One region of the [Micrococcus luteus] ATCC 49442 genome, then DNA from elsewhere that is predicted to be linked to it. Evidence: riboswitches for the same ligand, from Rfam matches in the RefSeq annotation. Region 1 holds a riboswitch; each other region holds the start of a gene.

Region 1 (7,531 bases):
AGAGTTTCCATTCCTGCGTACAGGTCATAGGTCCGGCCGGCGGCGTTGTGTCCCGCGCCGCCGGTGCCCTGGTCAACGTAGGTGGTCAGCGCGTCGGTCTGGAAGAAGGGCAGCAGCGAGAGCAGGAAGACACCGATGAGGACCGCGAGGGCGGTGACGTACAGCTTTCCGGCCCGGCGGGACGTCAGATCCACCACCTTGCCGAAATCGTCCCTCACCCTCGGCCCGTACACCATCCCCACCACCAGGCCGGAGAACAGCACAAACAGCTCTGCGCCGGAAACGAACCCCACCGCTTCCTGGGTCAGCAGCTGGAAGAGCGATGTCATGCCCAGGTGGTTGACCACCACAAAAACAATGGCCAGGCCCCGGAGGAGGTCCACCCTGAAATCCCGCTTGGACGGATCCCCGTAGCCCCAGCCGGAAATCACGCCTACGCGCCGTGGCAACTGCCACAAGGCAATCAGGAGGATCACCATGGCCGCCCCGACACTCCAGGCAGCAGGACCGGCCAGGGAATTGGCCTGCGTAGCCTGCTGCCCTCCGCTGACAGCAGTGACCGGGCCGGTGGTCAGGCCGGACGCGGCCAGACCGTCGCCGGCAGCCTGCGCGATGCCGGCGTTGCCGGTAATTCGCCAGTCGATGCTGACCACACCGGTATCACGGGTGCTGGTCCGTTCGTCCCAGACGACGGCGGCGATCCGGTCGAATTCGTCCGCTGTGGCGGCCGCGAGGGTCTGGTCCCACCAGGCCCCCTTGATGTCCGCTTCCGCAGCGCCGCCAGCAACAGGGCTGTAAAAGGCGGCCGTCTGCAGGAGCATCGGTTTGTCCCGGCCGGCGGCGTATGTGGCGTAGAAATTTTCGCTCCCTGCCTGCGTCACCATCGCGGTGAGCTCACCGCCGGCGGGGAGGGTATTGACCGCGGCCTTGCCGCCGGTGTCATCGTGATAGGCCGTCAGCCCCACCCACTCCACCGCGTCATCGCCGGGGTAGTAGGGCGCGTATGCTGCGTCTGCACCGTTCCAGCTTCCGTCCCCGTTGGTGTCCAGCAGGGCGTATCCCTCGGACCCGGCGGCGGGGGCGTCCCGGTGGCGTTCAAACGGGTAGTCCCGCCCAAGGTACGGCTGCCACACCATCACGGTGCCGGCGTCGTCCCCGGTTTTGAACTCCGCAGCAATGGTGCGGAACGCTTCCTTGTAGGCGGCCGGCTGCTGACCCCACTCCACCCAGCTTGAGTTCATGTCGGGGGCGAACCGGATCAGCAGCGTGCCCCGGAAAGCAGAGGCCAGCTCCTTAGCCTTGGCCGCGAAGGCCCTTGCGGCTGCGGCATCCACCTGGCCCAGCGCCATGGAGGGGCGCACGGTGAGCATGGCATGGGCCCCCTGCCCTGCAGCCTGGTCAAAGAAGTCCCGGACGTTCTGTTCCTCCCCGGACCGCACGGGCAGCGAGATTTCGTGGTCCAGCAGCGCGGGCGAAGCCCCCAGCCGCTCGGCAAATCCCGCCGCCGAGTCCTCGCCCCATTCAAGGACAGCTCCGAGCAGGGGTTTGCCCTCCTCCGGCTCAGGCCGGGCCGCGTGGGCCGGGCCCGCGGACAACAGGCTGACCAGGAGGAGCAGGGCTGCAACAAGGGCGGCCGGCAAAGTGCTCCGTACTCCGGGCACGGCCGACGGCGGCACGCCCCTGTTTGCGAAGAGTGTTGGCATAGCGGTGTGGACCCTCCCCCAGGACGGCTTTTGTGCTGGCGGCCGGTGCCGCCGCGAAAACTCTATCGGTCTTCGCAGGCGTGCCTGCTGATCGTCACCGCACCGCTGCCAGGTTCTGCGTGCACGCTCCTGTCACAAGGTTCACCGCCGTGTTCCCGATGCCTCGATTGTCCGGCCCCCTGGCCGGGGCTGGAGGCCCCGGATTGGTTACGGAACATGACGACGGCGGCGGTGCAGCCGGGTGCCCCGGATGTTACGTTTTTGGGGAGTAATGAGAACCGGCGCCAAGCCCTGACTGGCCGGTCGGCAACCCTCCCTTTCGCGGCGGGGTGCCTCAGGTGAATACTCGGCATATCGACATTCGAGCTGCAAGCGTGAGAGAAGGAGATCCGTCGTGTCTGACGCACCTGCCCCTGAAGAAAAACTGTCGTACCGGCTTGTGACCGGGCCGGATGACAGGTCCTTCTGTGAACGGATTTCCACGGCCCTGGCCGAAGGGTATGTCCTGCACGGCAGCCCGGCCGCAACGTCCAACGGCGGCCAGGTGATCGTCGCGCAGGCACTTATCCTCCCGTCGGCCATCGCCAGCGCGGATGCCGCCGTCGCCACCGCCGTGGATGACCTGTCCGCCAGCGAGGACCTCGAGTTCGACGGCGAGGGCCACGCATGAGCTACGCCGGAGACCTCACCCCGCACGAAGCGTGGGCCAAGCTGGAGCAGGGCGCCATTTTGGTGGACGTCCGCACCGAAGGCGAATGGGCGCACATCGGCATTCCGGACACAAAGGCCACGGACAACGATCCCCTGTTCATTCCATGGACGTTCGCCGGCGGCATCCCCAACGCCGACTTCATCACCGACCTCACGCAGCAGGCCCCCGAGGACAGCGCAACGGAACTGTTGTTCATCTGCCGCTCGGGCCAGCGCTCCGTCGCCGCCGCCATTGCAGCGACGCAGGCAGGGTTCACGTCCTACAACGTCCTGGAGGGTTTTGAAGGTGTGCCGGACCGTTACGGCGAGCGCACCGTCAACGGCTGGAAGAACAGCGGCCTGCCCACCAACCTGGGAAGCCGCTAGATGACCTTCAACGAAGAAGCCGCCGGCTGGAGCGCCGACACGCAGGCAGTCCGCGGCGGCCTGGACCGCACCAACTTCCAGGAAACCACCGAGCCGGTCTTCCTGAACTCCGGCTTTGTCTACGAGTCCGCGGCCGCGGCCGAGCGCGCCTTCACCGGCGAAGACGAACGGTTTGTCTACTCCCGGTACGGCAACCCGTCAGTGGCCACCTTCCAGGAGCGCCTCCGCCTGCTTGAAGGCACCGAAGCGTGCTTCGCGACGGCGTCGGGCATGTCAGCGGTATTCACCGCCCTGGGTGCCCTGCTGGCTGCCGGGGACCGCGTGGTTGCTGCGCGTTCCTTGTTCGGCTCCTGCTTTGTGATCCTGAACGAGATCCTGCCGCGCTGGGGTGTGGAGACCGTGTTTGTGGACGGGCCCGACCTGGACCAGTGGCGCGAAGCCCTGTCGGAACCCACTACTGCCGTGTTCTTCGAATCGCCGTCCAACCCCATGCAGGAGATTGTGGACATCGCCGCGGTCAGCGAGCTGGCGCACGCCGCCGGGGCCACCGTCGTCGTCGACAATGTCTTTGCCACTCCCCTGCTGCAGCGCTGCGGGCAGTTCGGCGCGGACGTGATTGTGTACTCCGGCACGAAGCACATCGACGGCCAGGGCAGGGTGCTGGGGGGCGCCATCCTTGGTACGGCAGAGTTCATCAATGGCCCGGTCAAGCAGCTCATGCGTCACACCGGCCCGGCCCTCTCCGCGTTCAATGCCTGGGTGCTCACCAAGGGCCTGGAAACCATGTCGCTCCGCGTGAACCACTCCTCCGCCTCCGCGCTGCGGCTGGCCGAGTGGCTCGAACAGCAGCCGGCCGTCAGCTGGGTCAAGTACCCGCTGCTGAAATCACATCCCCAGTACGAGCTCGCGGCCAGGCAGATGAAGGCCGGCGGCACAGTGCTCACCTTCGAACTTGCCGCGACGGGCGGCCGCACGGGCAAGGATGCCGCCTTCGCGCTGCTGGACGCCCTGCGGATCATCGACATCTCCAACAACCTGGGCGACGCCAAGTCGCTCATCACCCATCCGGCCACTACCACCCACCGCGCCATGGGCCCCGAAGGCCGTGCGGCCATCGGGCTCAGCGACGGTGTGGTGCGCCTGTCCGTGGGCCTGGAGGATGTGGAGGACCTCATCGGCGACCTCGAACAGGCGCTGAAGCAGGCCTAGGGGCGGGCCGCGCCGGGTGGCTCACCGTCGCGCCGGATTTCGAGCCGCTCGTGCTGTCCGGAAATACCGAGGTCTGCCACATGTGGCCGGCGATCTCAGCCGTGACTTTGATCGAGCCAAAGCCTTTCCGGAACGCCGCCGCTCCCGGCCCGCCTATGGCGGGCGAGTGGTACTGCTGACCGGAGGCTCAGGGTTGGCGGAGGTGCGTGGAGGCCGTCGCATGCACGGCGCCGGTCAGCTGGTTGAGCACCGGGGAGTCGATCTTCCAGCGTTGCCAGTAGAGCGCGACATCAACGGGTTTCCCGGGCGCAAGCTCCACGAGGTCCCCCTTTCCGACGTCGGCCATGCACTGCTGCTCCGGCAGCAGCCCCCAGCCCAGACCCAGCCGGATGGCCTGCGCGAACTCGCCCGACGACGGCACATAGTGCCGCGGCGCTGCCAGGTCCGCGCCCGTCAGGTTACGGAAGAAACCGGTCTGCAGATCGTCCTTGCGGTCGAAGTCCACCACCGGCGCCCGGCTGCCGGCTGCCAGCCCGGGGCCGCCCGGCCACCAGCGCCGCACATAGCCCGGGCTCGCCACCGCCCGGTAGCGCAGGGAGCCCAGCGGCTCGACGCTGCAACCCTGGACGGGCTCCGGCGTTGCGGTGACGGCAGCCATCACCGCTCCGGTGCGCAACAGCCGTGCGGAATGCTGTTCGTCTTCCCGGTGGAGTTCAAAGCAGGCGCCGAGGTCGGGGGGAAGGCTGGCCAGCGCCTGCAGGAACCAGGTGGATAAGGAGTCGGCGTTGACCACCAGCGGGATGGGCGAGCCGGGTGTGGCCACGGTGCCGTCGAGCTCCTGCCGGGCATCCCATTCCAGTTGCCGCACCTGCCGGGCAAACCGCAGCACGGCCTCGCCGGCGGTGGTGGGGCGGACCGGGCTGGTGCGCTGCAGGAGGATCTGGCCGGCTGCATCCTCCATCGCCTTCAGCCGCTGCGAGATGGCCGACGGCGTGACGTAGAGGCTGCGGGCGGCCGCTTCCAGGGTGCCTTCTTCCACCACCGCGGCGAACGTCCGAAGCTGCTCCAGCTGGAAGGACTTCATTAGCATTCCTTAATAGAAGTAAGAATATTTAGCTGGCCTAATTCTATGCCCCGCCCTAAATTGGAGGACATGGACTTCGCAGGACTGCTGGCACCGGCCGCGCTGGGCTTCGGCACAGGGCTCGCCCTTATTGTTGCCATCGGCAGCCAGAATGCCTTTGTGTTGCGGCAGGGTATCCGCGGCGAGCATGTGGCCGCCGTCGTCATCGTCTGTGGCGTTTCCGATGCGGTCCTCATCGCCGCGGGCATCGCCGGGGTAGGGGCGTTGCTGCAGGCCAACCCGGTCATCGTGGATGTGGTCCGGTTTGCCGGAGCCGCGTTCTTGGTGGCGTACGGCGTCATGGCCGCGCGCCGGGCAGTGCGTCCGGGCACCCTGACGGCATCAGGACGGCAGCCCGCCGTCGGCCTTGGCGCTGCCCTGAGCACGGTGCTGGCCCTGACCTGGCTCAACCCCCACGTTTATCTGGACACGGTTCTGCTGCTGGGATCGGTGGCCAACCAGCAGACGCAGGACCTGCGCTGGTTGTTCGGCGCGGGCGCAATCGCCGCCAGCCTCGCCTGGTTCAGCGCCCTGGGATTCGGGGCCCGGATCCTGCGGCCCTTCTTTGCGAAGCCTTCCTCGTGGCGCGTCCTCGACGGCTTCGTCGCGGTGGTAATGCTCACGCTGGGGATCCGGCTGGCGGTAGGCGCCTGACCGTCTGATTCCGCTGCCACGCGGGCTGTGTGACCCGCGGGACTGTTGGTTCTCCGGACTGTTGACTACAAACGCGCCGGCGCGGTCATCGTCGCGGCAAGCTGCTGCTGGTTGGCGGGGATCTCCTTTGTAGGGACGGTGCACGTCACGAAGGACCCGGCAGCCAGGCTGGCGATGCTGCAGCGGGGCCGCGGACGCTGGGTGGCCGGTCAGTTCCTGGCCGCGGCAGGCACCGCGGCGGTACCCGTCGGGTTTGTCCGCTTCGCCCGGTCCGTCCGGTCCGGGCCCGCCGAGAACCTTGCCGCCGGAGCAGCAGGGGCCCTGCTCGCCGGTGCACCGCTGTTCATTGTTGCCCTCGCCGGGCGTGCCGCGGACCTGGAAAGGTTCGCCTACCGGCGGGGTCCAAACTGGCCGTTCCTGACCTACGCAGTCCTGCATATCGGCGCCCTCGCGGCCCTGGGGCCCGCGCTCCTGCTGCTGCCGCTAAAACCCTGGACCGGCGCCACTGCGCTGGCCGGCGTTCCCGTGTTCGGCATCATCCTGGCGGGAACCAGGGACATCCCGCCGCTTGTTTTCTACTTGGTGGAGGCTGCCGTGGGGGTCCAGTTGATGCGGTATGAGGAGGCCGGGCTACCGCCGGGCGGCCAGCGCCGCGGCGAGAGCCGAGGCTGAGCCAGGGCTGCTGTCAATCCGCCAGTCCGTCTCCTTGGTGAAGTTGAACCAGACAAGCCCGGTGACATCCGGCTGCGAGCGCAAGTATGAAACCAGGGCCGTGTTCCAGTCCGGCTTGTTCCCGCCGGCCTCAGCGCTGGCCGTCTCCGTAATGATGATCGGCTTGCCCGGTGCGATGGTGCGGAGCTGTGCCAGGTGGGGTCCGAACAAGGAAGAGGGCATTTGCCAGGAACTCCAGGCCTGCGTGGTCCCCCAGTTGTAGGCGTCCAGGCCCACCGTATCCACGAAGGCATTCCCGGGGTAAAGCAGCGCGGGGTCCACGGATCCGCCGCCGTTGGGTGCCCATACCCAGTTGACGTTGGCGGCGCCGCCCGCTGTGACCAGATCGTGAACATGCCGCCAGGCCCTGACGTAATCGCCGGGCTGGTTTCCGTTCACGGCCTCGCACCACGGATACCAGTCGCCGTTCATTTCGTGGGCGAACCGGAGCATGAGCGGCCTGCCCCAGGCAGCAAGGGTGGTTCCCCACTGGGTGATGTAGGGGTCGAAGTCGCCGGCAGCGATCCGGGCCACCGAGTAGGCGGGCTGGGACACCCCGCTCCCTGCGATCCAGGGCTCCCACGTGACCAGCGGCGTCGCACCCCGGCTCACCACCGAGTCCAGTTCCGCCACGGGAGGAGGTTGGCGGAAATCTTTGTAGGACAGGACAATGCCAGGGCTTTCACCAACCAGATCCGCGACGGCGTCAAGCTCCGCCCCCGCCGCCGCTCCACCGGGAGTGGCGACGCCGAAGCGGAGCAGCGGTGTGCCGGCAGCAGGGGCGCCGGCGAGGACAACGAAGGAAGTGGTCACCGCAGTCCTGCCAACAGCGACACTCAGGCCGGCCTGGCCTTGGGCTGTTGCCGCGATGGTGGCCTGTGCACTGAAGGCCCCGGATTTTGTGGTCTGGAAGGTGACGGTCGCTGCGCCGCCGGTGACGGTTCCGGCGGCGGACTTGGGGAATCCTGATCCTGCCAAGGCAACCCTGGTGCCGGCCGGACCCGACGCCGGCGTGAGGCTGACGGCAGGAATTGGGGCTGCGGAGGCGCTTGCC
Region 2 (7,531 bases), 1.8 Mb from region 1:
TACGGGCAGCCCCAGTTCGGGCAGCCCCAGCCGGGCCCGAGCGCAGAAGCGCCCACGGCGCCCGCTGCCCCCGGAACTCCCCCGCCGCCGTCGGCCCCGCAGGGCTACCGCGCCCGGAAGCTCGCCGAACTGGACCAGCAGTACAGCAACGGTGAGCTGGCCATGGAGGAATACATGAAACGCCGCTCCGACATCATGAACGGCTGATCCGGGGCACGACGCTGATGCCGGCCAGGACGCCGACTCCTGCCGGAAGCTAGACCAGCCGGATCCTAGACCAGGAACGTGCTCCGCAGCTGACTGCCCAGCTGGCCGATTTCGGTCAGGAAGCCGTCATGGCCGATGGGGGCCTCGATGACGTGGACATCCACGTCACCCGGGAGCGCATCGGCCAGTTCGCGGGACTGCGACGGGAAGTACAACCGGTCGCTGTCCACGGCTGCGACGAAGAACCTGGCGGTAGCGCGGCTGAGCGCCTCGTCCAATGAGCCGCGCCCGCGGGTGACATCGTGGCTCATCAGGGCATCGGTCAGGGCGATGTAACTGTTGGCGTCGAACCGGCTGACCAGTTTCTTGCCCTGGTGGTCCAGGTAGCTTTCCACCTGGTAGCGGCCACGCTCCCCCAGCGCCGCGGCTCGAAGCGGCGATTCCGGGAGCTGCGCCGAGCGCCCGAACCGGCCGTCGAATTCCTCCGCGGAGCGGTAGGTGATGTGGGCGATCCGCCGGGCCAGGGCCAGTCCGTCCTCGGGCAGCGGACCGCCGTAGTAGTCGCCGTCGTTGAAATTGATATCCTGGCGGATGGCCAGTGTCTGGGCCTGGGCGAAGGCGATCTGTTCAGCCGTGCTCGCGGCCCCCACGGAAATAACAGCGCAGCGCTGCACCCGTTCCGGATAACTGACTGCCCACTCCAGGGCACGGGCTCCGCCCATGGAGCCTCCCAGCACGGCGAACCAGCTATGGATGCCCAGCTGGTCAGCCAGCCGCGCCTCAGCGGCCGTTGTATCGCGCAGCGTCACCAGCGGAAACCGGGAGCCCCAGGGTTTTCCGTCCGGCGCCTCCGACGACGGCCCGGTGGACCCGTAGCAGCCGCCCAGAATATTGATCGAGACCACAAAGAATCGGTAAGTATCCACTGGTGCACCCGGTCCGGCGAGCTGTTCCCACCAACCGGGCTCGTCACTGTCGCCGCGCGTCACGTGGGTGCTGCCGGTCAGGGCATGCTCAATCAGGACAGCGTTGGAGCCGTCAGCGTTCAGCGTTCCCCACGTTTCGTACGCCAGGGTGACCTCGGGAAGGTAACCGCCGGCCTCGAGCTGCAGGGCGCCAACGGTGGCATAGCGCACTACGCCGTTTCCGGGAGCCGCTGTTCGGGAGATGGTGATCGTCATGGAAAGGACCTCTTCTACGCGCTTGCCTGCCGTCAATTGACCGGCAGGCCAGGTCCTCACCCGGGGCACCCCGCCACGAAAGAGGGTTGCCGGCCAGCAAGCCGGGGCTGTCGCTGGCACTCATGACCTTCCATGAGTGTACGAAACAGCCCCGGCCTATGGCCAAGCGTGTGACTGGTTGTGACTTTCGGGTGATTACTCCCCGGGCCCGCCCCCGGTGGCATCCTTGGCCGCCCGGAAGCCTGCTTCGAGGTCGGCGATGATGTCGTCGATGTGTTCGATGCCCACCGACAGCCGGACCAGCCCGGGCGTCACACCCGCGATGGCCTGCTGCTCGGCCGAGAGCTGGCTGTGCGTGGTGGATGCCGGGTGGATGACCAGGGACCGGACGTCCCCGATGTTGGCCACGTGCGAGTGGAGCTCCAGGGCGTCCACAAAGCGCTTGCCCGCTTCCGCCCCGCCGGCCAGGATGAACCCCACCACCGCGCCGGTACCCTTGGGGCCGTACTTGCGGCCCCGTTCGTACCAGGGGCTGGACGGCAGGCCCGCGTAGGCGACCGATTCGACGTCGTCCCTTGCCTCCAGCCACTGCGCAACGTGGACGGCGTTGGCGACGTGCCGTTCCACGCGCAGGCTGAGCGTCTCCAGCCCTTGGGCAATCAGGAAGGCGTTGAACGGGGACACTGCCGAGCCGAGGTCCCGAAGCAGCTGGACGCGCGCCTTCAGGATGTAGGACAGGTTGGCGCCGAGCGCCCCGCCGGCGCCAAGATCCTTGGCATAGACGAGTCCGTTGTACGTGGGATCGGGGGTGTTGAAGCCCGGGAACCGTGCGGGGTCCTTGCCGAAGTCAAACTTGCCGGAGTCTACGATCACGCCGGCGATTGCGGAGCCGTGCCCGCCCAGGTACTTGGTGGCCGAATGGACCACGATGTCCGCGCCCCATTCGAGGGGGCGGATCAGATAGGGCGTGGAGAGCGTGTTGTCCACGATCAGCGGCACACCGGCGTCGTGGGCGGCCTGCGACACGCCTTCGATGTCCAGCACGTCCTGGCGCGGGTTGGACACCACTTCGGCGAAGAAGAGCTTGGTGTTGGGCTGCACGGCGTCGCGCCAGTGGTCAAGATTGTCCGGGTCCGCCACAAACGTTACAGAGATGCCGAACTTCTTCAGCGTGTGCGCCAGCAGGTTGTACGTGCCGCCGTAGAGGCTCGGACTGGCCACCACATGGTCACCTGCTTCGGCAATGTTCAGGATGGCAAACGTTTCGGCGGCCTGCCCGGAACTCAGCAGCAACGCGGCGAGACCACCCTCCAGGCTGGCGATGCGCTGCTCCACCGCGTCCTGCGTGGGGTTGCCGATGCGGGTATAGATCGGCGCAAGTTCGGCAAGGGCAAACCGGTTGGCGGCGCTTTCTGCGCTGGGGAAGACGAACGACGTCGTCTGGTAGATCGGGAGGGCACGGGCACCTGTGGCACTGTCCGGCTCCTGGCCAGCGTGGATCTGGCGGGTTTCGAAAGACCATCCGTTCGACATTCAATGCTCCTTGACGTGGTGTGGCACTGCTCGGTTGCGTTCAGCATAGGAAGACTTCCCGACAGGGAACATGATTGTGACGAAGGTGGTCAAAAGGCTGTCTCCGGTGTCCCGGTGCCGGATTTTCCTCAACGGCCGCAACACAAAATCCCAGTAAGGCTACCCTTAGCTGAGAGGCTCATCACAAAGTGCCAAGATGATGGCATGCGCATGGATCACGTCTCTTACGCCTGTGAACAAGATGGCCTCGTTGCCACCACCGAACGTATTTCGTCCGCCCTCGGCGTTGAAGCCGTGAAGGGTGGAGTGCACCCCCGTTTCGGAACCCGGAACATGATCATTCCCCTCGCCGGACACAAATACCTGGAAGTTGTGGAGGTCCTGAACCACCCGGCCTCGGACAAGGCTCCCTTCGGGCAGGCAGTCCGGGCACGGTCCGAAGCCGGCGGCGGCTGGATGGGCTGGTGCGTCGAAGTGGACGATCTCGCCCCCTTCGAGGAACGCCTGGGCCGTGCGGCGGTCAACGGCAACCGCAAGTTCCCGGACGGCCGCGAGCTGATCTGGAAGCAGATCGGCATCCTTGGCCTGATCGCGGACCCGCAGGTTCCGTACATGCTCAAGTGGGAGGGCGACCCCGCCCTCCACCCGTCGAATGCTTACGAAAGCAACGTCAAGATGAGCTGCCTGACCATCGCCGGCTCTGCCGAGCGCGTTACTGAGTGGCTCGGGGAACCCGTGGAGAAGCCGCTGGAGGACGTCGCTGTTGAGTGGGTCGCTCCCAAGGGCACCCCCGGCATCCTGTCCGTAACCTTCGAAACCGCCACCGGGGCCGTCACCATCTGACGGTTCCACCCTGACCGAATCCCTACCCTCCCGGGCAGCGCCGCCCGGACAATAACTTCGGCCGCCTTCAGCGGGTGTCAACGACGCCACCCGCTGACGGCGGCCGAATCGCTTTAAGCCCGGAGCCGCTTCTCATCAGCCCAGTGCGGCCCTTGGGTCAGCCCAGGCCCACTGCCCTGCCGAACAGGCTGAAGCCAACAAACGCCACGATGTCCAGCAGTGCGTGCGCGATCACCAGCGGCATCACCCGCTTGGTCCGTGTGTACAGCCAGGCGAACACCACCCCCATCACCACGTTGCCGATGAACGGCCCGAAGCCCTGGTACAGGTGATAGGTGCCCCGGAGCAGGGAGCTCGTGACAATGGCCAGGGGCACGCTCCAGCCGAACTTGCCGAAGCGGTCCAGGAGGTAGCCCACCACAATGACCTCCTCCACCACGGCATGCCGCAGGGCGGAGAGAATCAGGACCGGAATGGTCCACCAGTGGGCATCCAGTGCGCTGGGAATGATGGCGGTGGTGATCCCGAGTGCCCGGCCGGCGGCGTAAAGGCCGAGGGAGGGAATCCCGATCAGTGCTGCGAGGCCCAGGCCCTGCAGCAGGTCCCGGCCCGGCCTGGTGAAGTTGAACCCGAGTTTCTGGAAGGCCGAACCGCCGTGTTTGTCCGCACCAGTTCCGGGCTGCCGCTGGTCCGTGAGGAAATAGATGACCAGCAGCACGGGCACCAGGGCAAAGACAATGTCCAGCAACTGGTAAGTGAGGTCGAAATACTCGCGGGAGCTCCGCGACTGGTTCAGCGTTGAGGTTCCCTCCGCCAGTGGCGCCCGCGACATCTTGTCGAGCAGTTGAACAACGGAGTACACGGCGGACTGCCCAAGGGACAGTCCCAGGACAATCCAGACTTCGATCCGCAGCCGACGGCGGGAGGGAACCAACATGGTTCCATCTTGCCTGTTGCGGCTGGTTCTTTGCTGATTACTGAATGCCCGGCCCGCCGGGCACACCAAGGTGAGAGAGCGTTCGCCAAAAACCCACATCAAGTGAGAGAGCGTCCGGAGTTGGACACTTATGCTTGGGGCTTATGAGCGCGCCAGGGAAAATCATCATGATCCGGCACGGCCAGTCAACGGCCAACGTCGATACCTCCATCTACAACAGGGTCCCGGACTACCGGATACCGCTGACGCCGCTCGGGCTTGAGCAGGCCACCGCTGCTGGCGAGCAGATCCGGCGGGAGCTGGACGGCCGGCAGGTCTGCGTCTATGTGTCCCCGTATCTGCGGGCCTACCAGACGCTGGAGGCCCTCAACCTTGGCAGCCTCACCGAGCGCGTCATCGAAGAGCCGCGCCTCCGTGAGCAGGACTGGGCCAACTTCCAGATCAGCGGGGAGATCGAGGACCAGAAGGAACTTCGCAACGCGTACGGCCATTTCTTCTACCGGTTTCGGGAGGGCGAGTCCGGCTCAGACGTCTACGACCGGATTTCATCGTTTATGGAAACGCTCTACCGGCATTGGTCCAAACCGGACTACGCTCCGAACACGCTGCTGGTGACCCACGGCCTGACCATGCGGCTGTTCTGCATGCGCTGGTTCCACTGGTCGGTGGAGTACTTCGAATCGCTCAACAACCCGAACAACGCCGAGGTCCGGACCCTGGTGCGCACCGAACTGGACAAGTATGAACTGGATATTCCGTTCACCCAATGGGTGGCGCGGCGGGTGGACGAAACCGTCCTGGACGCGCCGCCGGTGATGTACTGACACCGTCTAGTGCGGCGCCACAATCACTTCGGTGCCTTTCGCCTCGAACGCGGCCTTGTCCTCGGCAGAGATGCCGGAGTCGGTAATAAGCCGGGTGAAGGCGTAGCCGTCCATCGTCGCAAAGGCCCGGACACCCACCTTGGAGGAGTCTGCCAGCACGTAGGAGACCCTTGCCCGGCTGGCCAGCAGGGCATTCACCGAGGCTTCGCCCTCGCCGGTGTTGGTGGGTCCCACCTCGGGGTCGATGCCGTTGACACCGATGAAGGCGATGTCCAGGACCACCTTCTGCATGATGATGTCCGTGTATGGCCCCACCAGTTCGTAGGAGCGGGGGTTGAGGATGCCGCCGGTCACCATGACTTTGATGTTGGGCCGGACGGCCAGCTGGGAAGCAATGTTGATGGCGTTGGTGACGACCGTCAGCGTGGGCTGGTTCGCGGGTGCGTTGAGGTCTTCGCGGGTGGCCAGGATCTGCGCGAGTGCGGTACTGGTTGTGCCGCCGCAGAGTCCGATTACAGCGCCCGGCCGGATCAGCGCCGAAGCGGCCTGGGCTATCTGCTCCTTCGCTTCCGCGTGGTCGTCACGGTTGTAGCGCCCCGGCAGGTCATACGCGAGGGCTCCGATGGTGGCACCGCCCCTGGTCCTGGTCAACAGCCGCCGGTTGGCGAGGCTGTCAAGGTCCCGGCGCGCCGTGGCCGGTGAGACGCCAAGCTGCGAGACGATCTCGTCCACCTCCACCTGCCCGGTCTTGGCGAGGATATCCAGGATGGCCGTCAGGCGGTCAGTGCGGGTCATGGGGGCCTTCCAGCATCAAACAATCACCGAAATGTGACGTTTTTGATCATAACAGAGATAAACAATCATCAAACGTCACTTTGATGGTGCCCGCTACCGTGCCCGGACCCCTGCCCGCCACACGGCGTACGTGAGCGGCATGCCCGGACGGTAGGCGAGGTGCGTGGCGGAGGGAGCATTCAGCATCTGCACGTCTGCCCGGTGCCCGACGGCGAGCGAGCCCACCGCCCGTTCGCCGTCGGCGTCGTTCCCTGCCTCCCGGTGCAGCGCGAGCGCCCCGCCGTAGGTGGCGGCACGCACGGCTTCGTGGACACTGAGCCGCATCTGCAGGACGGCGGTGGTCACGCAGAATGCCATGGAGCTTGTGCAGGACGTGCCCGGGTTGGCATTGGAGGCCAGCGCCAGCTGCACCCCGGCATCCAGCAGTTCCCGTCCCGGGGCAAGCGGCTGCCGCGTCGACAGGTCGCATGCGGGCAGGCAGGTGGCGACGGTGCCGCGCGCGCCCGTCCCGGTCGCCGGACTCCAGCCCGACCAGCTGTCCGCGAGCGCCGAGACGTCACCGGCGGACAGGTAGTTCGCATGGTCCACACTCGCCGCGCCCAGCTCCACGGCCAGCCGGACGCCGGGGCCGGCGCCGAGCTGGTTGCCGTGGACCCGGATCCCCAGCCCGGCAGCACGGCAGGTCTCAAGAACCCGGCGGGACTGTTCAGCGGTAAATGCGCCTTCCTCACAAAAGACATCCGCCCAACGGACATAGGGCCGGACAGCGTCCAGCATGGGGCCACAGACGAGATCGGTGTAGGCGTCGGCATCGATGCCGGCGGGCACAAGGTGCGCGCCCAGGTAGGTCACTTCATCGGCCACCGTGGACGCAATCCTGGCGCTGCGTGCCTCGTGCTCGACATCCAGCCCGTACCCTGTTTTGGTCTCGACATACGTGGTTCCCTGCGCAACGGCTTCGGAGACACGGGCCATGGCCAGTTTGGTGAGGTCGTAGTCGGAGGTGCGCCGGGTGGCGTCCACCGTCACGGCGATGCCGCCGGCCGAGTAGGCCTCCCCTGCCATCCGCGCCTCGAACTCCGCGGTGCGGTCCCCTGCAAACACGAGGTGCGTGTGGGAATCCACCCAGCCTGGCAGCACTGCCCGGCCGCCGGCGTCCACGGCGTCGTCGGCCGCCGGAGCATCCGCCGCCGAACCAAGCCAGGCGATCC
Region 3 (7,531 bases), 970 kb from region 1:
GCCATCCCGCCCCCTCGTGCCGGTCAAAAATTCGGCATGAGGAACTTTTGCAAAGCGGCGTAGGCTTGGGGCATGGGCCACACCAACGATCCTGCAGTCATAGAGCGCCTTATGCGAACCAAGGGGCGGTGGGCCATCGTCGGCCTGACCACCAACGAGTGGCGCGCCGCCTACGACACGTCCCTTTTTATCCGCGACAGGCTCGGGATGGAGATCATTCCCGTGAACCTGCCGGGCGACCCGGTGCACGGCGAAACCGGGTACCGCACCCTCGCGGATATCCCCGCCGAAAAGCAGCCCGTCGACGTCGTGGACTGCTTCGTTAATTCTCAGAAGGTCGGCGCTGTGGTTGACCAGGCCATTGCGGCCGGCGCCAAAGCCATCTGGATGCAGCTGGGCGTCATCGACGAGGCAGCAGCTGAGCGTGCGAAGGCCGCAGGACTGGATGTTGTGATGAACGTCTGCCCGGCGCAGCAGGCGTGGAAATACAACCTCTGACGGGGCGGATCCGCCCGGCCGGTAATCAGCGCTGCATCAGTCCCGGGTAGTGGCGTTCGGTGACATCCGGGTGGGCGCGCATCCTGCCCTTGAGCATGTTCAGGCCGAATGAGGCGAGCATCGGGTTGGTCGGATCGTCGGAGAGGCCGCGGGCCTGGGCCTTCAGCTCAGGCGGCAGCGGCACGGGATCGATCACGGCATCCAGGCGCGGGGACCAGAAGAACGGCACTGAATAGCGGTCCACGCCGGGCGGCGGAGCCTTGACCCGGTGGATGGTGGCCATCAGGTAGCCTTCGGTGGCTACCTCCAGCATCTCGCCGAGATTCACCACCAGCGCCCCCGGAATGGGTTCCACGGTGGCCCACTCGGTGGTTCCGTGCGGCAGCACTTCCAGCCCGCCCACCTCGTCCTGGAGCAGGAGGGTGACAAAACCGTAGTCCGCGTGTGAGCCCACACCCTGGTCGCCGGCAGCTTCCACCACGCCGCCAACGTAGTGCACCAGCTTGCCCATCCAGGCCGGCTCGTCGCCAAAGGGTTCGTCGAAGTGGTCCTCGGGCAGGCCGAGGGCCACGGCGATGCCGCGCAGGAGTTCCATGGCGACCTCGGACATCAGCTCGGCCCAGGCCATGGCCGCTGGCTCAAGCTCCGGCATTGCCTCGTCCGGCCAGAGGTTATGGCCCTGCAGGAGCCAATAAGGTTGATCCGCCGGATAGTCCACGACCGGCTCGCGTTCCGGCGAAAAGTCGATCTGCTCGCGGGCATCGGCCCTGCCCTGCGTGACTTCCGTGCCCATCCGCGTGTAGCCGCGGAAATGCGGCGACAGCCGGTTATCGAGCTTCATCCGCTCCTCAAGGGGCAGGTCGAAGAAGCGCTTGATGAGGGCCAGGAGCTCTTCGGCCTGGCCGGGAGCGGCGCCGTACCCAGTGATCTGGAAGAAGCCCACGTTATGGGCTGCGTCCCGCAGCTGGTCGATGAATTCCGGGCTGAAGGAACCGTACGGCTGGCGTGCGGTGCTCATGTCCAGAACGGGGATCGTGGCCTGGTCGGGTGACATCTTCGCAGACTAGCACCGGCTGGCTCTCTGTGGGGATCCTCACGTTGAGTAAGGTGTCTTCGCCTTACGGCTTGTGACGTTTTGGTTTTTTCAAAGGTGCCGCCCTGTGCCAGATTCGTTGCTGTAACCATCTCGAGCGGCTGAGAGACCTGGCTCTGTGACGCCGCAGCAACCCCCCTCCTTTTGTGGGCGGTGCTACTGCCAGGACCGATGGAGAACCTCAATGTTCCCGGTCTTGGGCGGCGAAAGCTGAGCCCTGATTCCGGGCTGCGGGTTTCCTCGGGTTAGCCCGGAGGAATTTATGAACGTACAGACTGGCAGCCGCGCGGCGGCCCAAGGACGTGGTGGCCTGTGATTGAGATCCAGAACGTCAGCACCTCATTCGGCTCGCCAAACGGCCGGTTCACGGCCGTTGATGATGTCAGCCTGCACATCCGGCGGGGCACCATCCAAGGCATCATCGGGTTCTCCGGAGCGGGGAAATCCACCCTGCTTCGCAACATTAATCTGCTTGAGCGCCCCACATCGGGCCGCGTCCTGGTGGACGGCGTGGACCTGTTGACTCTGTCCGATGCAGAGCTTCGCACGAAGCGGCACGACATCGGCATGATCTTCCAGCATTTCAACCTGCTCAACAACCTCACTGCGCAGGAGAACGTGGAGCTCTCGCTGAAGTTCGCCGGCGTCGGGAAAGCCGAGCGCCGCCGTCGTGCTGCCGAAACCCTGGCGATCGTGGACCTCAGCGATAAAGCGGGAACCTACCCGGCGAAACTGTCAGGCGGCCAGAAGCAGCGCGTGGCCATTGCCCGCGCCCTTGCCACCGAACCCAAGGTGCTGCTTTGCGATGAGCCGACGTCGGCCGTTGACCCGCGTACAACGGCCTCGGTCCTGCAGTACCTGGCCGACGTCAATGCAGAATTCGGCATCACGATCGTGGTGGTCACCCACGAGATGAACGTCATTAAAGCCATTGCCGACAATGTGGCCGTGATGGAAGGAGGCAAGGTAGTGGAGCAGTTCGACCTCAGCGAGCTGCAGCGCCCCGGCTTCCACCCGGCGACCCAGAGCGGCCGTTACCTGATCTCCGACGAGATCCAGCTTGACCGCTCCGCCCACGCCAAAGCCGTTTCGGAAGGCCTGCTCAATGTTTGACCGCATCCTGGAAGTCCTGCCCGAAATCGGCGTTGCCATGGGGCAGACGCTCACCATGCTGCTGGTGGCCATCCCCCTGGCGGTGCTTCTCGGCACACCCCTGGGCGTCCTGCTCTACACCATCGGCCCTAACGGGCTGAAGCACCGGCCCAGGCTGCACCGCACCCTGGACGGGCTCGTGAACCTGATCCGGTCTTTTCCGTTCCTGATCCTGCTTATTGCGATCATCCCCGTCACCAGGTTCATTGTGGGCACCACCATCGGCACGGCGGCCGTCATTGTCCCGCTGACCATCAACGCGATTCCCTATTTCGCCCGCTTTGTGGAACAGAACCTCAGCCAGCTCGGCAGCGGCGTGGTGGAAGCGGCCCGGTCCATGGGGGCCAGCCGGTCCCAGATCGTCCGCGACGTCCTGATCGTCGAGGCGAAGCCCGGTCTGGTCAGTTCCATCACCATCATGACCGTCAGCTTCATCTCCTACTCGGCGATGGCCGGCCTGGTGGGCGGCGGCGGAATCGGCGACTTTGCCATCCGCTATGGCTACTACCGCTATGAAACTCCGCTGATGATTACCGCCATAGTGCTGATGATCCTCCTGGTCACCATCGTCCAGCTGGGCGGATCGTACATCGCACGGCGCCTGGATAAGCGGCTCTGACCCTGCGCAGCACCCGCACGCACCCACTCCTGCCGAAAGACCTGCCATGACTTCAACACCCAGTAGCCGCTTTGACGGACCCCGCCCCCGTCTGCTGATCAGCGCGTTTGTGATGAACACGTCCAGCCACATCATGGGCGGCCAGTGGCGGCGCCCCGAGGCGCAGCAACACCGCTTTAACGAGCTTCCGCTCTGGATCGACCTGGCCCGCCAGCTCGAAGACGCCAAGTTTGATGCGATCTTCTTCGCCGACGTCGTGGGCCTTTACGGCGATTACGACGGCGGGTGGGCGTCACTGCTGAAAAAGGGCCTGCAGGTGCCGTCCAACGATCCGCTGATCCTGCTGTCCGCGCTCGCCGTGGGAACGAAGGACATCGGACTGGCCGCGACGTCGTCGGTCATCCAGAGCCACCCCTTCCAGTTCGCGCGGCAGATGTCCACTCTCGACCACCTCAGCGGCGGGCGGGTGGCCTGGAACATCGTCACCAGCGTGCTGGAGAACGCGCACCGGAACTTCAATGCCACTGAGCTGACCAAGCATGATGAACGCTACGACTGGGCAGACGAATACGTCGAAGCCGCCTACAAACTGTGGGAGGGTTCGTGGGAGGACGACGCCCTTCTCCTGGATAAGGAAAACGGCGTCCACGCCGACCCCGCAAAGGTCAGCAAGATCTACCACCGCGGGCCGCGGTATTCCATCGACGGGCCGCACCTCTCAGCGCCGTCACGGCAGCGCACCCCTGTGCTGTTCCAGGCAGGCAGTTCGGGCCGGGGACAGCAGTTCTGCGCCGCCAATGCGGAGGCCACATTTACCCTGGCGCCGAACACGGACGTGGCCGCGAAATACACCGCGGCCGTGCGCGAACAGGCCGTGGCCGCCGGCCGCCGGCCGGACGATGTGAAGTTCCTCCAGGGCATGCACTTCGTGGTGGGCGGCACCGAAGCCGAGGCCAACCGCAAAGCCGACGAGCTGGAGGAAAGCCTGGACATCGAGGCCCTGCTGGCCCACGTGGGCGGCGGGTTCGGCGTCGACCTCGGCGGCCTGCCGCTGGACACCCCGCTAGGTGACCTGGAAACCGAGGGCAGCCAGGGTCACCTGACCGCCATCCGGGCCTCCGTCCGCGGCGGCAACCCCACACTCCGGGACATTGCCCTCTACCGCAGCCGGGCCAACCGCGTGGTGGGGACGCCGGAGCAGATTGCCGACCGCCTCGAAGAGTGGCAGGACGCCGGAATCGACGGGATCAACATCATCAACCAGACCATCCCTGGCTCGTACACCGATTTCATCGAGGGTGTCCTGCCCGAACTGCGGCGCCGCGGCCTGGCGCAGTCCGGCTACTCGCCAGGAACCCTGCGCGAGAAGCTCTTCAGCGCCGGACCGCGCCTCAATGACAGGCACCCGGCGGCAGCCTTCCGGGGAGCCTTCACGGAATTCTCCGCAGCCGCCGAAAACAAACCCGCCACCATCAGCGTTTAGCCCCACTCGCAAGAAGGACCAAGAACAATGCAGCGTAGAAGTTTCCTCAAGTATGCCCTCGCGGGCGCCGGCGCAGTCTCAGTTTCGGCCCTGACCGGTTGCGGCCTCGTCAATCCGGGCGGTACCGGCTCGGCCAGTGGCGGCAAGACCATCAAGATCATCGTCACGGAGTCGGCCCCGTACCAGGAACCGACCAAGATTGCCCAGAAGCTCCTTGAGGCCAAAGGGTGGACCTTGGAGCCCACGTACGTCACGGATATTATCCAGCCCAACCTGGCCGTGGCCAACGGCGAATTTGATGCCAACTTCTTCCAGCACAACGCCTACCTGAAGCAGTTCAACCAGGACAAGAGCCTGGACAACGTGGGTCTCTTCTACGTTTACAGCGCCCCGGGCGGCATCTGGTCCGACAAGTACAAGTCTCTGGATGAGCTTCCGGACGGCGCCCGCATCGGTATTCCCGTGGACCCGGCCAACAACGGCCGTGCCCTTTTTATGCTGCGCGATGCCGGTCTGCTGGAGCTCTCGGAGGCGACGGTGATCCACACTTCCCAGGAGAACATCACCGCCAACCCGAAAAAGCTGCAGTTCGTCGAGGTGGATCAGCAGTCCCTCGCCAAGACTCTGCCCGATGTGGATGCAGGATTCCTGGTGGCCCGGATGGCGGCCGACGCCAAGCACACCAAGGACGACGCCCTGGCCTTCGAATCGGATGCGGACCAGATTCCGTTCCGGATCGTGGTGGCCGGCCGGAAGGACTTTGCCGGTTCGGAGAAAGCAAACGCCCTCAAGGAAGCTTTCCAGTCGCCCGAGGTCAAGGCTTGGTTCGCCAGCTACCAGAACGGGATCCTGCCCACTCCGTGGGACCAGGATCCGGCCGCTGATATCACCAAGCTCTAGCCCGGCCACCAGGACCTGCATAACGATGGGGGAGACGTCATGACCTACGCACCGGAGACCACAGCGCCCGCGGCGGCAACATCGCCCGAAGCCGGATACCAGCAGCTTGCCAAACGGTTCAGGCCGGTGTTTGCCCGTATCGCCGAAGGCGCGGTGGCCCGGGAGCAGGACAGGGTCCTGCCGTTCGAACAGGTCCGCTGGCTGAACGAGGCCGGCTTTGGACGGTTGCGTGTGCCCGTCGAACACGGCGGTGACGGCATCGGGTTCGAACCGTTCTTCCGGCTGCTCATCGAGCTTGCGGAGGCGGATTCGTCCGTGGCGCACCTATACCGCTCACACTTCGCATTCGTGGAGACGGTTGGCCTGGAGCCTGCGGACTTCCAAAACCGCTGGTATCCCCGGGTAGTGGCCGGCGAGATCTTCGGAAACGCCGCAACGGAACGGTCCGGAAACGTTCTGGGCGCCACGGGCACCACCCTGACCCGGGACGGGGAGGGCTGGTTGCTGAACGGCAGGAAGTTCTACACCACCGGCACCATCTTCGCCGAATGGATCGCTGTAACCGCCGGCACCGAGGGCGTCGAGGGCCGGCAGTATGCCGTGGTCAGCACCACTCAGCCCGGCGTGGAAATCCTCGATGACTGGGACGGCTTCGGCCAGCAACTGACGGGGACCGGCACCACCATCTTCCGCGACGCCGTCGTGCCCTCTGAGAATGTCATTCAGCGGTCTGTGTCCACGACGCACGAGCCGGCATTCTTCCAGCTGGTCCTGCTCGCCGTCCTTGCGGGGATTGGCAGGGCCGCGCTGGCGGATGCCCGCGTGCTGGTCCGCGACCGGAAGCGAACCTTCAACACCGGATCCGGTGAGCTGTTCCGCCATGATCCGCTGGTCCTGCAGCTGGTGGGGCACCTTTCTGCCAAGGCCTTCGCCGCCGAGTCCGTTGTGCTGGCAGCCGCCCGGGAGCTCGACGCCGCCGCCGATCCGGCGCTGGACCTCTCCGCGGTGCAGCGGTATGTCAGGGGCGAAGTCGCCGTGGAGAAGGCCCAACTGGTTGTTCCCGAACTGGTGCAGGCGGCCGCCCAGCAGCTTTTCGATATCACCGGAGCTTCGTCCACGTCCAAGTCAAAATCGCTGGATCGGCACTGGCGGAATGCCCGGACAGTTTCCACGCACAACCCGGCAGTGTTCAAAGCCAGGATTGTTGGGGACTACGAAGTCAATGGCACAACCCCGGAAGGACTGCACAGCATCGGGGATGTGCCCGCAGCGGGTTAGCGATGTGCACTCGGCCGGATAGGCTCGTGCCATGGATGCTGCTGCTCTCCGGGAGATCTGCCTGAGCTTTCCCGGTGCCTTCGAGGATTTCCCCTTTGGCCCCGAGACGTCCGTGTTCAAGGTCCGCGCCGCCGTTTCCGGGGGAGCCCGGCATGAAGCGAAAATGTTTGCTGCCTCCGCGCTGGATGCCCGCGAGCTGTCCGTGAGCTTGAAATGCGAGCCTGCCCTGGCCGAGAACCTGCGTGCAGCGCACCCCGAAATCACCGGGGCGTGGCACATGAATAAGACTCACTGGAACGGGGTACGGCTGGACGGCGCCCTCCCGGACGCCATGGTCCGGGACATGGTGGAGGACTCCTACGACCTGGTGGTGGCCACGTTGAGCCGCAAGCAGCAGGAACAGCTCGGCTGGGCACGGCTGTCCGGAACCCCTTCAGCGTCCGCTCTCCCGGGAGTACGGCCGTGAAGGGCAAGCGCCTGGTGGGCGGCAGGCTCGACTATCCGGGGG
Region 4 (7,531 bases), 3.4 Mb from region 1:
CCAGGCCGTAGCGGAGTTCGGTCCCGGCAAACCCGCCTACTGCCACGGCGAGCCAGGCACGCCAGCCCGGCATGGCGCCAGCCTGCTTCACTCAGCTGTCACCGATGGTGCAGCCGGCGTGGGGCCGGTCGCTGTGGACCCAGAGGGCAGCGGTGATTTCATCGGCGAGATCGTAGTCCCTCGTCCTGCCTGCGCTGCTGATCCGTACCACCAATGCGCCGCCGAATGGTTTGCGGCCCACAACCTCCACATCGGCGTCGAGATCGATTTCCTCGGCGGCGAGATACCGGAGCAGGTCCGGGTTCTCATCGCTGATCCTGGTGATCCGGCCCGTGTGCCCGGTGTCCAGTTCGCCCAGCAGGTGCGCCTCGGGCATCAGGACTGCCCCGTCCGCGGTCGGAATCGGATCCCCGTGGGGGTCGCGCTTCGGGTTTCCCAGTTTCGCCGCCATGCGCTCAATGAAGGTGTCCGACACCGCATGCTCAAGATGCTCGGCTTCATCATGGACTTCATCCCAGCTGTAGCCGAGTTCCTGGACGAGGTAGGTCTCAATGAGGCGGTGGCGGCGGACCATGGACAACGCCAGCCTGATGCCTGAAGCCGTGAGAGTGATGGCGCTGTAGGGTTTGTGGTCCACCAGGCCCTGGTCTTTGAGCTTGCGGACCATTTCCGAGACCGAGGAGTTTGCCACGCCGAGGCGCTGGGCCAGCTGCGAGGACGTGATGGGTTTGTCCTGCCACTCCGTGAAGCCGTAGATGACCTTGACGTAGTCCTCGATGGAGGAAGAGGGTGCGCTGGTCTTCACGGTTCCAAGCCTACCCGTTGGCCTGCAGCACTCACGCTTTGCGTGTCCGCCACGTCAGGGTCAGGTACGGCAAGGCGATAAGGTCCTGGGCGTTATGCCCCAGGTGCTCGTGCAGGTACCAGTCGAGGTTGGCCAGCACCTTGTTCCGGGTGGCCTCGCCTGCCCGCAGATAGTAGCTGCGTGACTTGGTCAGCTCAACGATGTCCGCCGTGCTGAGGCTGTCCTCCCAACGGGTCATGTGGCTTTCGAGGCCGTCGAACTCCAGGCCCACCACCGGCCGGAAGTCCGGCTTGTAGACGTCTCCTGCATGCATGATGCGCGACAACCTGTGCACCCACGGCACTGACGTATCCAGCTGGTTCCAGATCAGTCCCAAGGTTCCGCCCGGCCTGAGGATACGTGCAAGTTCCGTGCTGGCCGGCAGCGGATCGCACCAGTGCCAGGCCTGGGCCACGCTGACGACGTCGAACGCTGAGTCAGGCAGGCCGGTCACCTCTGCGGTTCCCGGAGTTGCCGCGATCTCCGGATAATGCGCGCGGAGCTGTTCGAGCATATCGGCGGAGGGATCCACGGCTGCAACGCTCAGGCCCCGCTCCAGCAGGAGGGCGGCGAACTTACCGGTTCCCGCTCCCACATCAACGGCATCACGCGCGCCTGCCGGGACCAGCCAGTCCGCCGAATCGGCAGGGTAGCCGGGACGGACGCGCTGGTAGTGTTCGCCGCCGTCCTGGAAGCTCTGTCCGAGCTCCAGGCGGCGTCCGTGGTCAAGCCTGGGGCCACCCCGTGCCACGTGCGGCCTCCTTCAACTGATTACCATGGGTTTCCTTCGAATTTACCGCATGGCGGGGCAGCATCAGTCAGGGGCCGGAGCACTCACCCCGGGAACAACTCAGTCGGCAAACGCTCAGTCGTCCAGGCAAGGGGCCGCGCCGGCGGTGCCGGGCGTGTTGGGAGCCCAGTGGGGGTATACACGGGTGTCGTTGGCCGGAACCCAGCGGCCCGAATCCACCACATAGTCCCAGCCCAGGCCCGTGCGGCGGAGCTGTTCCAGGCCGGCGAGGAGCCGCTGGGCATCCTCCAGCCGGGAGCCCACACCGAAGCTGGCGCGCAGCGAACCGGATGGCAGGCCGAGGCGCTTCAGCAGCGGGTGCGCGCAGAAGCGGCCGTCCCGCAGGCCCACGCCGTGCTCGGCCGACAGATACGCGGCAACCAGTCCGGCGTCGTAACCGGCCACCGAGAAGTTCACCACGCCGATGGTGCCGGTGCCGGGGTCGGTGTCCGAGAAGATCTGGTGGACCGTCACACCGTCGATCTTTTGCAGCCCGTCCACCAGGTAGGACCGGATGCCCGCCTCATGGGCGTGCCAGCGGTCCTGGTCCAGCGACGCGATGACCTGCGTGGCGCGGGCCAGCGTGGCCGCACCCAGGACGTTGGGGGAGCCGCCCTCGTGGCGGGCCGGGCCGGTGGCCCAGCTGACGCCGTCGAGCCTTGCCTCACGGACGGCGCCGCCGCCTGCCAGGTGCGGGGTGCCGGCGTCGAGCCAGTCGGTGCGGCCCACCAGGACGCCCGCACCGAACGGCGCGTAGAGCTTGTGGCCGGAGAAGGCCAGGTAATCGACGTCGTCTGCGGTGATGTTGATGCGCCGGTGCGGTGCGAGCTGCGCCGCATCCACCACGATGCGCGCACCGTACTCATGCGCCAGGGCGGCGAGGGTGCGGACGGGCAGGATTTCGCCGGTGACGTTGGAGGCTCCCGTGACAGCGAGCAGGCTGACCTGGCCCTGCTGCAGTTCGGTACGGAGCGCCTCGACGGTTCCCGCGATGGTGGGTGCCGCTACAACGCTGCGGTGCGGTACTCCCTGCCATGGCAGGAGGTTGGCGTGGTGCTCGATATCGAGGTAGAGGACGTCGCCGGCGGGGCGTCCCTCCGTGTGCGGCAGACACCCGGCGAGCAGGTTCAGCGAATCTGTGGTGTTCCGGGTGAAGATGACAGAATCGTCGGCGCGGCCGCCCACAAAATCCCGGACGATGTTGCGGGCGTTTTCATACACCGACGTGCTGATCTGCGATGCGTAGCCGGCCCCGCGGTGAACGCTGGCGTAGAACGGCAGGATCTCGTTGAGGTAGGCCGAGACCACCGAAAGGGCGGGGGCAGATGCACCGTAGTCCAGGTTGGCGTAGCGGACGTGGCCGCCCTGGATCAGCGGGGCCTGGATTTCGGCGCCGGTGACGGCGGAAAGGGGGCGTCCCGCAATGGCGGCCAGCTCGCTGGAAATGGCTGCGCTTGTGGTGTTCTGGATGGCGGGGGAGACGGTGGCAGTTGTCACGGAGACCTCACTTGAAAAGGACTCCCGATACCGGGAATCCGCGCTTGCCGGGTCCGTTCCGGACCGGCCTGGTCGTCACCCGGGGCACCCCGCCGCGAATGGAGGGTTGCCGGCCAGCAAACCGGGGTTTAGCGCTGGCACTCGTGACCTGTTAAAGAGCGTAGGACATCGCCGCCGCCGTCGAAAAGCCCAGCCCAATGTTAAGTACTTTGTTACGCGCATTCCGGAATTGGCGGATTAGCCGAAGATGCAAACGGCGGGCACCCCCAAAAGGAGGTACCCGCCGTCGATAATTCGGAATTACTTACCTACAACAGATCGTCCAGGCCGGGGTTAAGCCGTTTGAGGACCTCGGAGTGCAGGATCGAGTTAGTGGCAAGCGCGTTGCCGCCGAACGGACCGTCCTGCCCCTCCAGCGAGGTGAAGCGGCCGCCGGCCTCCACCACAATGGGCACCAGGGCAGCCATGTCGTACAGGTTCAGCTCCGGCTCGCAGGCGATGTCCACGGAGCCCTCCGCCACCATGCAGTAGGACCAGAAATCGCCGTAAGCCCGGGTGCGCCAGACGTCCTCGGTCAGGCCGAGGAATTCGTCCAGGTTGCCGCGTTCCTTCCAGCCGCCCAGGCTCGAGTAGGACAGCGAGGCGTCGGCAAGGTTGGACACGTTCGAGACGCGGAGACGGGTCGCAGCGGCGAGGGACCTGCCCATATACGCGCCCGCACCCTTTGCCGCCCACCAGCGCTTGCCCAGCGCCGGTGCACTGACCACGCCTACAACCGGTTCGCCCTCGTCCACGAGGGCGATCAGGGTAGCCCACACGGGGACGCCCCGGACAAAGTTCTTGGTGCCGTCGATCGGATCAATGATCCACCGGCGTGATCCGTGTCCGGAGCTGCCGAATTCCTCACCGAGCACGGCATCCCGGGGACGGGAACGGGACAGTTGGCCGCGAATGGCCTCCTCGGCCGACTTGTCCGCATCAGTGACCGGCGTCAGGTCCGGCTTGGTTTCGATGTGCAGGTCCAGCGCCTTGAAGCGGCTCATGGTCTGGTCATCCACGGAATCAGCCAGCACATGGGCCAGGCGGAGGTCATCGTTGTAGCTCGAAGCGGATTGGATCATGGTTCCAAACTACCGTCTAACGGCGGCGTGGTTGGGGAGGTCAGCTTCCTGGCGCTAGCTGATGCTACCCAGTTCCTTGGTTTCCTGGCCTTCCAGCCGCGGGTCCGAGCCCAGCAGCCGCCGCAGGGACATAAGACGGGCCGGTCCGGTGGGACCGGCCTTCCCCTCGGCCACCCACGAGTCCAGCCCGCAGTTGACGGCGGCGGCGTTGTGTTTGCAGCCCCGCTCGCAGGCATCCGTGCCCGGTTCCAGGTCCGGGAAGGACCGCAGGATCCGGTCCGGGTCCACGTGCGCCAAGCCGAACGAACGGATGCCTGGGGTGTCGATGATCCAGCTGCCCGCAGGCGCGCCCGTCAGTTTCAGGGCAAGGGCCGACGACGATGTGTGGCGGCCGCGGCCGGTCACCGCGTTCACGCCGCCGGTCGCCCGTTCGGCGCCGGTGAGTGCGTTGACCATGGTGGACTTGCCCACGCCGGAATGGCCCAGCATGACCGACACCTTGCCCTCGAGGTACGCGCGGAGCTGCGAAACTGCATCACTGTTCAGGCGGGCCGAGAGGCCGTCATCGGAGCGGGCATCAATGCCCGAGGCCGCGGAGTCCGACGTGCGGCTGATGATTACCGGGAAGTCCAGGTGCTCATAGTTGGACAACAGTTCCGCGGGATCCTTGACATCCGCTTTGGTGACGAGCAGCAGCGGCTCGATGCCGGCGTCGTAGGCTGCCACCAGGGCGCGGTCGATAAACCCGGTGCGCGGCTCCGGGTTCGCTGCGGCCACCACCACAACCAGCTGATCGGCGTTGGCCACCACCGCACGCTCGATCGGATCCGTGTCATCGGCGCTGCGCCGCAGCAACGTGCGGCGGTCCTGGATCCGGACCAGCCGGGCCAGGGTGTCGGGCTCGCCGGAGACGTCCCCCACCAGGGACACGAAGTCGCCGGCCACCACGGGGGACCGGCGCAGTTCACGGGCCCGCGCTGCGATGATGATCCGCTCATCGCCCGAGTCCTCGCCCACGACGGCGGTGTAGCGGCCCCGGTCCACGGTAATGATGCGGCCCGTGACGGCGTCGTCGTGGCTGGGGCGGTCTTTGGTGCGGGGCCTTGAACCCTTTTTGCTGGGCCGGATCCGGACGTCGGATTCGTCCCAGGAATCAGTGCTGCGGGCCACCGCTGGAACCTTCCGCTCCGTCACCGGACGCGTTGCCCTGCGCCAGCATGTCGGCCCACATCTGCGGGAACTCCGGCATGGTTTTGGCGGTGGTGGCGATGTCCTGCACTTCGATGCCCGGCACGGCCAGGCCCAGGATGGCTCCGGCTGTGGCCATCCGGTGGTCCGCGTACGTGTGTACGACGCCGGCACGCAGCGTGGCCGGGCGGATCACCAGTCCATCGCTGGTTTCCTCGGCGTCGCCGCCGAGCCGGTTGATTTCGGTGACCAAGGCTGCCAGACGGTCCGTCTCGTGGCCGCGCAGATGGGCGATGCCGGTCAGCCGGGATGGTCCGCTGGCCAAGGCACAAAGGGCCGCCAGCGTGGGCGCGAGCTCGCTGGTCTCGTGAAAATCAGCGCCCTTGATCTCAGGGCCGCCTGTCACAGTCAGGACGCCGTCAGTCAGGCTGACGGTCGCGCCCATGTCCGCCAGGATGCTGCGCCAGAGATCCCCGACCTGGGTAGTTCCTGTGGGCCAGTTCGGGATCCTCACAGTACCCCGTGTGGCCAAAGCCGCGGCCAGGAACGGACCCGCGTTGGAGAGGTCCTGTTCTATCCGCTGGTCAAAGGCACGGATGGGTCCGGGGGACACCACCCAGTGGTTCGGGACGGAATCGTCCACCGACACACCCACGCCGCGCAGGACCGCCACCGTCATGTTGATGTGGTCCAGGCTGGGCACCGTATCACCCGCGTGCTCCAGGTGCAGCCCTTCGGTGAACCGCGCACCCACCAGCAGGAGGGCAGAAACGAACTGGGATGACGCGCTGGCGTCAATCACCAGGTGGCCGCCCCGGACTTCCCCGGTGCCCTCAACGGTGAACGGCAGTGCGGAGGGGGTGCCGCCGTCGCCCGCTGTCACGTGCACGCCGAGCCCCTGAAGCGCCTCAATGATGGGGCCCATGGGACGCTTGCGCGCGTGCGGGTCGCCGTCGAAAACGCCCGCACCCTTCCGCAGCGCCGCAAGCGGCGGCACGAAACGCATCACTGTTCCAGCCAGGCCGCAGTCAATGTGCGTCCGTGACGACGGCGCCGCCTGGCTCAGGGGCGTCACCTCAAGGTCCGGCCCGAACGCCCCGTCACCCGGCACCTCGGTAATGGTGGCGCCCAAGTTGCGGAGCGCGTCAATCATCAGGGCGGAGTCGCGGGAATGCAGCGGCGCCCGCAGCCGCGAAGGTCCGTCGGCCAGCGCGGCCAGCACCAGGAACCTGTTGGTCAGCGACTTCGAACCAGGCACCGTGACAGTGGCGTTGATCGGACGGCCAGCAAACGGGGCAGGCCAGTTCGGAACTGTTTCAGTGGAAGGTTGCGGATCAGCTGCGGGCAGGGTGGAACCGGTCATGCGTCCTTACGCCCCCGTTGCGTGCACGGCGCGGCGGACGGCCTTGTCGGCCTCGTGAATCTTCTTGCCGGTGGTCTTCCGGGCCACCGCAGCAGTTTTCCGCGCGTCGGCAGCGATGTGCTCGGCGCGCCAGGCGAGGCCCGGCTTACCGGCGGTGTCCACGGACGCAAGCAGGGCGCCGCCGCTCAGCGAAACGTTCTTGAGGAGCTGGTTGCGGCGCGCGTCGCGGCCTTCCTTGGTGCTGATGTCCGCGCTGCGCCATTCCACAAAGGTGTTCAGCAGCGAAATGACAGTCAGCAGCGTGGCGGAGAGGCGGCTGAACTTGCCCAGGCCGAACAGAAGGCCGGCACCCACCTGCGTGCCGCCGATCACCCGCGCCAGCATCTTCTCGTCCGCCTGGAACGGTAGCGATGCAGCGGCCTTCTGCAGCAGCGGTGAGAGCTGCGTGGCGGTGTCGTCTGCGTTCTTGAGCTTATCCAATCCTGCGATGACGAAACTGGAAGCCAGCATGGGCCGGGCGAGGGTGCGGACAAAGGACATGAATTTCCTCCTGGGTGGACGAACCGCGTCGGGTGCGGCGGAGTCCGTTCTAGTCTTGCACTTTTGGGGAATATTTGCCTGCCGCTCAGGGTTATCGATTTCAGGTCCCCGGGACGGCCGTAGCCGTAGCTTGCTGGATTTTGCCTGGCACGTGCTGACCTGATTCGTGTTGGTCTTGATGAGAGTGG

What was found. Region 1 has a riboswitch for S-adenosylmethionine ahead of GUV69_RS16315 (DUF1737 domain-containing protein). Riboswitches for the same ligand answer to the same signal wherever they lie in the genome.
Region 2: another riboswitch for S-adenosylmethionine. It lies ahead of metX (homoserine O-acetyltransferase MetX); the one in region 1 lies ahead of GUV69_RS16315 (DUF1737 domain-containing protein).
Region 3: another riboswitch for S-adenosylmethionine. It lies ahead of GUV69_RS11805 (methionine ABC transporter ATP-binding protein); the one in region 1 lies ahead of GUV69_RS16315 (DUF1737 domain-containing protein).
Region 4: another riboswitch for S-adenosylmethionine. It lies ahead of GUV69_RS01060 (aminotransferase class V-fold PLP-dependent enzyme); the one in region 1 lies ahead of GUV69_RS16315 (DUF1737 domain-containing protein).

What each region holds. Positions count from the first base shown of each region.
Region 1 covers NZ_JAAAXP010000001.1:3,579,054-3,586,584, reverse strand. The annotation lists gene opgC (OpgC domain-containing protein) at 1-1,703, opposite strand, end outside; SAM riboswitch class IV at 1,971-2,084, shown strand; gene GUV69_RS16315 (DUF1737 domain-containing protein) at 2,098-2,373, shown strand; gene GUV69_RS16310 (rhodanese-like domain-containing protein) at 2,370-2,780, shown strand; gene GUV69_RS16305 (O-succinylhomoserine sulfhydrylase) at 2,781-3,989, shown strand; gene GUV69_RS23645 (DUF1905 domain-containing protein) at 3,952-4,146, opposite strand; gene GUV69_RS16295 (LysR family transcriptional regulator ArgP) at 4,177-5,073, opposite strand; gene GUV69_RS16290 (LysE/ArgO family amino acid transporter) at 5,143-5,766, shown strand; gene GUV69_RS16285 (hypothetical protein) at 5,812-6,438, shown strand; gene GUV69_RS16280 (glycoside hydrolase family 26 protein) at 6,397-7,531, opposite strand, start outside.
Region 2 covers NZ_JAAAXP010000001.1:1,759,545-1,767,075, forward strand. The annotation lists gene GUV69_RS07960 (hypothetical protein) at 1-207, shown strand, start outside; gene metX (homoserine O-acetyltransferase MetX) at 273-1,388, opposite strand; SAM riboswitch class IV at 1,402-1,516, opposite strand; gene GUV69_RS07970 (bifunctional o-acetylhomoserine/o-acetylserine sulfhydrylase) at 1,584-2,921, opposite strand; gene GUV69_RS07975 (VOC family protein) at 3,126-3,764, shown strand; gene GUV69_RS07980 (CPBP family intramembrane glutamic endopeptidase) at 3,922-4,701, opposite strand; gene GUV69_RS07985 (histidine phosphatase family protein) at 4,845-5,525, shown strand; gene GUV69_RS07990 (DeoR/GlpR family DNA-binding transcription regulator) at 5,532-6,320, opposite strand; gene hutI (imidazolonepropionase) at 6,414-7,531, opposite strand, start outside.
Region 3 covers NZ_JAAAXP010000001.1:2,606,104-2,613,634, reverse strand. The annotation lists gene GUV69_RS11815 (CoA-binding protein) at 73-498, shown strand; gene GUV69_RS11810 (isopenicillin N synthase family dioxygenase) at 524-1,552, opposite strand; SAM riboswitch class I at 1,677-1,769, shown strand; gene GUV69_RS11805 (methionine ABC transporter ATP-binding protein) at 1,904-2,704, shown strand; gene GUV69_RS11800 (methionine ABC transporter permease) at 2,697-3,362, shown strand; gene GUV69_RS11795 (LLM class flavin-dependent oxidoreductase) at 3,409-4,845, shown strand; gene GUV69_RS11790 (MetQ/NlpA family ABC transporter substrate-binding protein) at 4,873-5,745, shown strand; gene GUV69_RS11785 (acyl-CoA dehydrogenase family protein) at 5,785-7,023, shown strand; gene GUV69_RS11780 (MmcQ/YjbR family DNA-binding protein) at 7,055-7,489, shown strand; gene GUV69_RS11775 (DUF1990 domain-containing protein) at 7,486-7,531, shown strand, end outside.
Region 4 covers NZ_JAAAXP010000001.1:227,500-235,030, forward strand. The annotation lists gene GUV69_RS01045 (fluoride efflux transporter FluC) at 1-73, opposite strand, end outside; gene GUV69_RS01050 (metal-dependent transcriptional regulator) at 92-805, opposite strand; gene GUV69_RS01055 (class I SAM-dependent methyltransferase) at 837-1,595, opposite strand; gene GUV69_RS01060 (aminotransferase class V-fold PLP-dependent enzyme) at 1,710-3,131, opposite strand; SAM riboswitch class IV at 3,167-3,280, opposite strand; gene hisN (histidinol-phosphatase) at 3,440-4,252, opposite strand; gene rsgA (ribosome small subunit-dependent GTPase A) at 4,307-5,422, opposite strand; gene aroA (3-phosphoshikimate 1-carboxyvinyltransferase) at 5,406-6,803, opposite strand; gene GUV69_RS01080 (DoxX family protein) at 6,810-7,343, opposite strand.